Regions from separate parts of the Nocardiopsis mwathae genome, predicted to be linked through region 4. Evidence: riboswitches for the same ligand, from Rfam matches in the RefSeq annotation. Region 4 holds a riboswitch; each other region holds the start of a gene.
What was found. A riboswitch is a leader RNA that binds a small molecule or an ion and turns the genes downstream of it on or off. The one in region 4 is predicted to bind cobalamin.
Positions count from the first base shown of each region.

Region 1: linked by a shared signal. The riboswitch ahead of HNR23_RS23455 (ribonucleoside-diphosphate reductase subunit alpha) and the one ahead of HNR23_RS04365 (energy-coupling factor ABC transporter permease) in region 4 are both predicted to bind cobalamin.
Region 2: linked by a shared signal. The riboswitch ahead of HNR23_RS23490 (ABC transporter substrate-binding protein) and the one ahead of HNR23_RS04365 (energy-coupling factor ABC transporter permease) in region 4 are both predicted to bind cobalamin.
Region 3: linked by a shared signal. The riboswitch ahead of HNR23_RS23960 (ABC transporter substrate-binding protein) and the one ahead of HNR23_RS04365 (energy-coupling factor ABC transporter permease) in region 4 are both predicted to bind cobalamin.

Region 1 is NZ_JACHDS010000001.1:5,349,474-5,351,665, forward strand. It holds gene HNR23_RS23450 (HAD family hydrolase) at 1-547, opposite strand, end outside; cobalamin riboswitch at 647-901, shown strand; gene HNR23_RS23455 (ribonucleoside-diphosphate reductase subunit alpha) at 1,062-2,192, shown strand, end outside.
Region 2 is NZ_JACHDS010000001.1:5,360,837-5,363,028, reverse strand. It holds gene putP (sodium/proline symporter PutP) at 1-418, opposite strand, end outside; cobalamin riboswitch at 761-956, shown strand; gene HNR23_RS23490 (ABC transporter substrate-binding protein) at 1,053-2,087, shown strand.
Region 3 is NZ_JACHDS010000001.1:5,460,703-5,462,894, reverse strand. It holds gene HNR23_RS23970 (ABC transporter ATP-binding protein) at 1-59, shown strand, start outside; gene HNR23_RS23965 (methyltransferase domain-containing protein) at 92-811, shown strand; cobalamin riboswitch at 938-1,127, shown strand; gene HNR23_RS23960 (ABC transporter substrate-binding protein) at 1,316-2,192, shown strand, end outside.
Region 4 is NZ_JACHDS010000001.1:1,095,768-1,097,959, forward strand. It holds gene cbiQ (cobalt ECF transporter T component CbiQ) at 1-107, opposite strand, end outside; gene HNR23_RS04360 (energy-coupling factor ABC transporter substrate-binding protein) at 120-611, opposite strand; gene HNR23_RS04365 (energy-coupling factor ABC transporter permease) at 615-1,334, opposite strand; cobalamin riboswitch at 1,367-1,582, opposite strand; gene cobC (Rv2231c family pyridoxal phosphate-dependent protein CobC) at 1,788-2,192, shown strand, end outside.

The DNA of each region.
Region 1 (2,192 bases), 4.3 Mb from region 4:
CCGAGTGCGCCAAATGGCGGAAGAGCGGAGCGTCCGACATCGAGTCGCCGTAGGCCACGCACTGCTCGCGCGCGATGCCGGTGCGGCGCAGCACCTCCTCCACGATCCGCGGTTTGTCGGCGGGAGTGAGAATGTTCTCCGGCACCGGTGGTTCGGTGAACGGCAGCGCCGGGAACCGGGAGGCGACGACCTCGTCGAAACCGAAGTCGAGCAGCCGCTCGGCGTAGAAGTCGGGGGACATGGTGATCACCAGCGAACGCCCGCCTTGCGCGCGGATATCCCCGCACACGTCGGCGATTCCGTCGAGGAAGGGGCCGTCTCGGAACGCCTGTTCGACGAGCCCGTCGGTGAGCATCGGCCAGATCCCGGGCAGCGCGGCCGCGAAGCCGCGGGTGTCGATCTCGCCGTCGGCCAGGGCCCGTTCCAGGGCGCGCAGTTCCGCCCGGGTGCCGGTGACCCGTGCGATCTCCAGGCTGGCGCTCGTACCCTTGAGCAGGGTGCCGTCCATGTCGAACACGTGCAGGTGGTTCATCGCGCTGTCGGACACACCCTCTCGTGTATCACGGACCCAGAACGCTCCGCGACCTGATTTTCACCCCGACACGCCCCTATGTTGAGGTGTTCCCGATCGGCGGCCACAAGATGTAGTATCTCTCCCGCTGATGGTTCACCAGCCCGTCGCGTCGTTCGACGGGGGTGAGGCAAGAGGGAACCCGGTGCGAATCCGGGACTGCCCCGCAGCGGTGAGCGGGAACGAACGCCATCCCGACGGCACTGGGCGCCACGCCATGGCCCCCGGGAAGCCGATGGCCGGTAGGCGGAGGACCAAGGCCCCACACGGGCCGCAGCGCGCCCTCCAACGCCCGCGAGTCCGAAGACCTGCCATCGGTGTGTACGCGTCCGGCGTGCACGGTAACGGGGCTTCGAGGGCGGGCCGCCGCGACGAATCAGGGGATGAACCTCCCGCCGAACACGGTGCGGGACGGTCTGTTCCCGCGTGTTCTGGTGCGCGCCGACCTTCGACACCCCAACCGGTTGTCGTCTACCTGGTTGGAGCCACCATGACCCTCGATCTCGACGTTGCCGCGGCACAGCCCGCGCGCGCGGTTCCCGCGAGCGATCCGATGGAGCGGGTCAGGCAGGTCGTACACGAGGCGTGCGCCGGGCTGACGGGGGTGTCGGCCGAGACGGTCATCGAGGAGACACGGCGCGGCCTCTACCCGGGCATCGGCCCCGCGGAACTGGAGCTCGCGCTGGTCATGGCGGCGCGCACGTTCGTCGAGGCCGACCCCGGCTACTCGCACGTCGCCGCCCGCCTCCTGCTGGACAAGCTCCGCCGCGAGGCGCTGACCTTCCTCTCCGGCACCTTCGACGAGGCCGACCAGGCCCAGATGGCCGACCGCTACACCGACTACCTCAAGGCCTATGTCACCCGCGGCGTGGAGCTGGGCCAGCTCGACCCGCGGCTGGCCACCTTCGACCTCGCCCGCCTCGGCGCCGCCCTGCGTCCCGAGCGCGACCTGGACTTCACCTTCCTGGGCCTGCAGACGCTCTACGACCGCTACTTCCTGCACAGCGGCGGGACGCGCTACGAGCTGCCGCAGGCGTTCTTCATGCGCGTCGCCATGGGCCTGGCCCTCAACGAGGACGACCGCGAGGCGCGCGCCATCGAGTTCTACAGCCTGCTGTCGTCGTTCGACTTCATGTGCTCCACGCCGACCCTCTTCAACGCCGGCACCCAGCGTGCCCAGCTGTCCTCCTGCTTCCTGACCACGGTCGGCGACGACCTGCAGTCGATCTTCCACGGCATCAGCAACAACGCCCTGCTGTCCAAGTACTCCGGCGGCCTGGGCAACGACTGGACCCCGGTCCGCGGCATCGGCGCCCACATCAAGGGCACCAACGGCCAGAGCCAGGGCGTCGTCCCCTTCCTCAAGATCGCCAACGATACAGCCGTGGCTGTCAATCAGGGTGGAAAAAGGAAGGGCGCCGTCTGTGCGTACCTGGAGACGTGGCACATCGACATCGAGGAATTCCTCGACCTGCGCAAGAACACCGGCGACGAGCGGCGCCGCACGCACGACATGAACACCGCCAACTGGGTGCCCGACCTGTTCCTACAGCGGGTCGAGGCCGACGGCGAGTGGACGCTGTTCTCCCCCGACGAGGTGCCCGACCTGCACGAGAAGTAC
Region 2 (2,192 bases), 4.3 Mb from region 4:
GCAGGATCAGGATGGCCGATACGCCGCGCAGCACGCCGCTGTGGTCACTGAACCGGTTCTCCAGGTAGGAGGAGAGGGTGAGCGAGTTCGACTCGCCGCCGTTGCGGGCGTCGGTGGCGCGCTCGGTGTAGACGCGCAGCCGGCCGGCGATCAGGTACCAGCTGGCGGCGAAGCCGATCGCGAGGCCCACGGCGATCCACGCCTCGCCGAGGCCGGAGAGGTAGATCGCTCCGGGGAGCCCCAGGAGCAGCCACGCGCTGAAGTCGCTCGCGTTCGCGCTCAGGCCCGCCACCCAGCTGTTCAGCTGGCGGCCGCCGAGGACGAAGTCGGACAGGGAGGTCGTCCGCTTGTAGACCCAGAGCCCGATCGCGACCATCGCCACGAAGTACATGGCGAAGGTGACGGTCGAAGCCACCATCGAACTGCTCACTCGGCTCCCCTCTTTTCTCTGCTCGTCGGGATGCGGATGAAGATCACAGGAATCGACCGAATCCTGTCTTGCGGGTGAAACGTATGGCAATGACCGATATGGACTTGGTCACTGCTTCGAGACCTGGCCGATGCCTGGGTCGTCCAGGGTTGTTCGGTCGGCCATCCAGTCCGTCCAGACCTTGTCCGACCCGACATTTACCGTAACGAAGGGTACATATAGGCAGGTCATGGCTTTACCTTGACCCAGTGACGCACACCCCTCCACCTGGTGTCCCGCACCACTTCGTGCTCAAGATCACGATCTGATGCCGCTCTTCCGCTTCACCCCATATGGCCTCCCGCCCTGGCCCTACGATCGCCAGTGGCGACGGAAACCAGGAAGCCGGTGCGAATCCGGCACGGTCCCGCCACTGTGACCGGGAAGTCGAACCCAGACGTCACGGCCACGGCGCGCACGCGCGCCGGAAGGCCGGGGGAGGCGATGATCCGGGAGTCAGGAGACTGGGCCGTCGCGTCACCGTCGACCAGGGGCGCGGACCCCGGGCCGAGCGGGCCCGCGGCCCTGCCAGCGCGGACGTCCGCACGTCCCGCCGCGCCCGGATCCCGTGAGAGGACCGGACGTGCCCATCCCACCCCACCCCTTCTCCTTGGCCGGCTCCCGCCGCCGAGTCGCTCCCTTCACCCCCACCGCCACGGCAGCGGCGGCGTCGGCAGCGGCCCTCGCGGTCGCACTCACCGGCTGCGGCACCGGGCCGACCGAGGACGCCACCGCGGACTCCCCCGAAGGCTTCCCCCTCACCCTCGACAACTGCGGCACCGAGGTCACCGTAGACGCGCCTCCGGAACGCGCCGTGACGCTCAACCAGCACGCCACCGAGGTGATGCTGGCGCTCGGCCTGGAAGACCGGCTCGTCGGCACCGCCTACCTCGACGACGCGGTGCTGCCGGAGTTCGAGGAGGCCTACGACGCGATCCCCGTGCTGGCGGACGAGTACCCGTCGTTCGAGCAGGTCCTGGAGGCCGACCCGGACTTCGCCTACGCGGGCTTCGGTGCCAGTGCCTTCGACGCCGGCGAGGGGCGGGGACGCGACGCCCTGGACGACGTCGGCATCGCGACCTACAAGAACATCGAGGAGTGCACGGACCCCGTCACCGTGGACACCGTCGCCGAGGAGATCCGCGCCGTCGGGTCGATCTTCGATGTCGAGGACCGGGCCGACGAGGTCGTCGACTCCATCGAGGCGCGGGTCGAGGAGACGCAGGACCGGCTGGACGGCGTCGACCCGGTGGACGTGCTGGTCGTCGACAACATCGACGCGACCGTGTTCACCGCGGGTGGCAAGGGGATCGGCAACGAGATCATCAAGCGAGCCGGAGGGCGCAACGTCTTCGACGACCTCGACAAGGTCTGGTCCGACGTCTCCATCGAGCAGGCCGCCGAGCGCTCCCCGGACGCGATCCTGATCTACGACTACGGCGCGACACCGGTGGAGGAGAAGAAGCGGGCGCTGCTGGAGAACCCCACGCTCGCCGAGATCCCGGCGGTCAAGGAGGAGCGGTTCGCCGTACTACCGCTGTCCTCGGCGGTGGTGGGGGTCCGGGTCGGCGACGCCGTCCACGAGGTCGCCGAGCAGCTGCACCCGGACGCCTTCTGAGCGGCGGCATGTCGAAGCGGACGTCCGACGCGTCGTCGGGCCCCACCCCGCGGGGACCGGGGGCCGCGTCCCGGCGGCGCGGCGACGGCGGGACACACAGGCCGA
Region 3 (2,192 bases), 4.4 Mb from region 4:
AGGACCCCGCCTACCGCGACCTCATCAGCAGCGCCAACCCCCGGCCCGGAACGCCCTGACCCGCACCACAACCCCTGTCCAAGGAGTGATCATGCTGTCCGACCGGTACAAACAGGCCGTACTGAGCGAGGTCGCCGAGTACATCGACGAGTTGTACTCCGACGAGCGCCCGAAGGAGTTCAAGCTTCTGGGCCTGCGCTGGACCCTGTTGCACGGCGTCTACGACCCGAGCACGGACCCGGCCGCCTGGATGGACGTGAAGAAGACGCCGTACCCCGTCGGGGGGCGGTTCCTCGAAATGGGCTGCGGCGCGGGCATGGCGTCGGTCTACGGCGCCCTGCAGGGCTGTGCCGAGGTCGTCGCCGCCGACATCGCCCCCGAGGCGCTGGAGAACACCCGCGTCAACGCCGAGCGCCACGGGGTCGCCGACCGTGTCCGCACCGTCCAGAGCGACGTGTTCTCCGGGATCGACGCCACCGAGCGCTTCGACGCGATCTACTGGGGGTCGCCGTTCATCGAACCGCCCGACGAGTACGGCCCCGACGAGGCGCACCCCGCCTACTTCGACAACGGGTACGCCAGCCACCGCCGCTTCCTACGCGAGGCCCGCCACTACCTGGCCCCCGGCGGCCGCCTGTTCCTGGGCTTCGGCACCGAGGGCAACTGGGACCTTCTGGAACGCATCGCCGCCGAGTCCGGCCTGCGCACCTCGGTGGTCGCCAGCACCTCGTATGTGGAGGAGGACGAGGACGACGACACCGTCGTCCACGAGTACGGCGCCTGGCTGGTGGAGTTCCTCCCCGCCGACTAGCCGCCTCCGCCCCCGCGACGAGAAGCGCCCCACCGCCCCCGGGTGCCCGCATTCGGGCCCCGGGGGCGGCCTCGCGGCAGAGCCGGTGGTGAGCAGGGAAGACATCTGTGACCTTCCCGTTCGGGACGGGGTTGGTTAGCCTTTGGTCTGTCGACCGATCGCGACGGGATCCAGGAAGCCGGTGGGAGTCCGGCACGGTCCCGCCACTGTGACCGGGGAGCGACCTCCGTCGACGACCACGGCTGGAAGGGGGCCGGAAGGTCGGGGGGAGCGGTGATCCGGGAGTCAGGAGACTGACCTGTCGCGAACACGATCCACGGGGCGCGGACCCCAGGAGGCGTGCAGGGGGCCTGTCGCGTCGGCGGCGGGCCCGTCCGGGGTTCGGCGCGTGGTGCCCGGGGTGTGATCGGCCGTGTCCGGCCGGCCTGCCGCGGGCGGGCGTTCCCGTCCCGGGTGCAGGGTCTTCTGCAGGTCTGCGGCCGCAGATCTGAGAGGACCCCCCGGATGCCCGACCGTGCCGCGCCAGCACGACCCGACTCCCCCCGACCCCGGCAGTACGGACGACCCGACGCGCTTGCCGCCCCCGCCGTCCCGCGCCGCAGAGTGCTGCTGGGCGGTGTGCTGGCCGCGGTCGCCTCCCCCCTCTTCACCGCAGGGTGCGGGCGGGCCGAGCCCACCGGCGGCGCCGACGGGCGCACGGTCACCGACCTCGCGGGCGAGGACGTCGCGCTCTCCGGGCCGGTGGAGCGGGTCGTGACGATCCCCCTGCCCGCCGCGTCCATGGTGGTGGCGGTCAACGGCGGCCCGGACGTGCTGGTCGGCATGAACTCCGCGTCGCGCACCGCCATCGAGGACAGCTACCTCGGCGAGGTCTACCCCGAGCTGCTCGACGTGTCCACGGACGTGGCCGGCGCCGAGTTCGCCCCGAACATCGAGAGCGTCATGGCGCTGGAGCCGGACGTGGTGATCCAGTGGGGCGACCGAGGCCCCGGCCTCGTCGACCCCCTGCGCGACACCGGAATCCCGGTCGCGCAGCTCACCTACGGCACCCAGGAGGACCTGGAGGGCGCCATCACCCTCTACGGGGAGCTGCTCGGTAAGGAGGAGCGCTCCGGGCAGATGGTGGACACGATGCACGAACGGCTGCGGCGGCTCGGGGAGGAGCTGCCCGAACCCGGCGAGCGCCCCTCGGTCCTGTACGTGCGCGGCGCCGACGACAGCCTCGAAGCCGGCGCCGGGGCCTCCTACAACCACTTCGTCATCGACCTCGTCGGCGGCCGCAACCCCGCCGCCGACCTCGACACCGAGTGGGCCACGATCGACGTCGAGCAGCTGCTGGAGTGGGACCCCGACATCCTCCTCGTCGGCAACTTCGGCCCGG
Region 4 (2,192 bases):
GGGAGCACCAGCGCGCACAGCAGCAGCCCGCCGAAAAGGGTGCCCTTGACGGCGGGGTGCACGTCCCGCCAGGGGCTGCGGTAGGCGGCGGCGTCGATGGCCAGCATCGCGGGCGCCGCTCAGTCGCGGGCGGGGGCGGTGCCGTCCGGGGCGTCCCCGTGCGGGGACGCGTCCGTGGCGTCGGGGTCCCGGGGAGCCCCGGTGGTCCCGGCGGCCGAGGCGGCTGCCGACGGTGCCGGGGCCTGTTCCCGGCGCATACGGGAGCGCGTGTGCACGACACCGAAGTAGTAGCCGATGATGCCCGCGCCGATCGCGGCCTGCACCGCGAAGATGCCCGACTCGACCTCGGCCGAGGGGGCCTCGAACAAGGGGTCGAGCCACGGCTCGTAGGCCGGTGCGATCTCCTCGACGGCCTCCTCGCCCTGTTCGTCGGCGCCGGGGAAGGGTTCGTCGAGGTGGTCGCCCGCGCCGGTCACCAGTGGAAGCGCCGCGATCACCGCGATGACGGCCACCATGGCCCAGGTGATCCACGCCCGGGGGCGCGGGCCGCCGTCCCGGCGGGGGTCGGTGCCCTGGTCCGGCCGGGGCTGCTGCGGCTGTGCCGGTGTCATCGTTCAGGCCTTCTTTCGCTCGGTCGGGGCACCGGCGGTCGCCGCGGAGCGCAGCACGCCGAGTCGCAGCAGCTCGCTGCGGCTGGCACTGATGAGCAGCCGCACGATGACCACGGTCATCAGGCCCTCGATGACCGCGAGCGGGATCTGGGTGACGGAGAAGATGGTGCCGAACTTGATGAACGCGCCCAGGACGCCGGCCTGGGCGTCGGGGAAGGCCAGTGCCAGCTGCAGGCTCGTCACCGAGTAGGTGGCCAGGCTGGCCAGGCAGGCCGCGAAGAACACCGACAGCCCCAGCGAGGTGTTCTCGGTGAGTGCCCGGGTGAGCCCGCGTACCAGCCGGAACACACCGTAGGCGACCCACGGGCCGACGATGGCGAGCGAGAAGACGTTGGCGCCGAGCGTGGTCAGCCCGCCGTGGGCGAGGAGTAACGCCTGGAAGAGCAGGGTGATCGTGCCGAGTGCGGCCATGACGGGTGGTCGGAAGAGGACCGCGCCGAGACCCGTCCCGGCCGGGTGCGAGCTGCTGCCCGTGACGGACGGGATCTTCAGGGCGGACAGCACGAAGCAGAAGGCGCCGGCGGCGCCGAGGAGCAGCTTGGACTCGGGGTTGGTGCGGATCGTCGTCGTCAGCGCGCGGACGCCGTGGATGACGAACGGCGCTGAGACCGCGGTCCAGGCCACGGCGTGGACGGGCGGGAGGAAACCTTCGGCGATATGCATCTGTAGGGGACCAATCTCCAACACCTCGTGGACGGTCGTCGTATGCCGTGGCCGGTCTCCTGGCTGCGGGTCGACGCCCGTCGCCGGCCTTCCCAGGAGAGCGTCCGCGTACGGATGCCCTCCCAGTGGCCGTCACCGCCCGCTCCGCCGGAGGCAGGGGACGGGGCCCCGGGCTTCCCGTTCACAGTGGCGAGGGCCGCGCCGGTTTCGCACCGGACTTCCCGAACACCACGGCTCCCTGAAGGTAATGCCCTGGTCGTGCGCTTTGCAATAGCCAAAGATTCGCAATAGGTGCAGATGGGGCGACCGAAATCCCGACCCGGTGCGCGCTTCGGCCGCTCCGCAACGGTGCGGCCGGGCCGAGGGGGCGGGAAGCGCGGGTGTAGGGTGCGCTGTCGTCCGGTGCGGCGCGGGAACGGGAATTCGGCGAGGTGGTTTCTGGTGCGGGACACGGTGGGACGGTCTGCGGGCGCAGGCGCGCCCCCGTCGACCGCGGCCGAGGCGGACCTGCGGCACCACGGCGACGCCGAGACCGGCCCCGGGCTGCTCGACTTCGCGGTCAACGTGCGGACCGGGACGCCCCCGCCGTGGCTGGCCGAGCGGATCCGCGCGTCCGTCGCCGACCTGGCGGCCTACCCCGACCCCTCCGCGGCGCGCCGCGCCGTGGCCCGGCGCCACCGGCGCGATCCGGCCGAGGTGCTGCTCACCGCCGGGGCGGCCGAGGCGTTCGTGCTGCTCGCGCGGGTGCTCAGGCCGCGCCGTGCGGTCGTGGTGCACCCCCAGTTCACCGAGCCCGAGGCGGCCCTGCGCGCGGCCGGCCACCGGGTCGAGAGGGTCGTCCTCGCGCCCGACTTCACC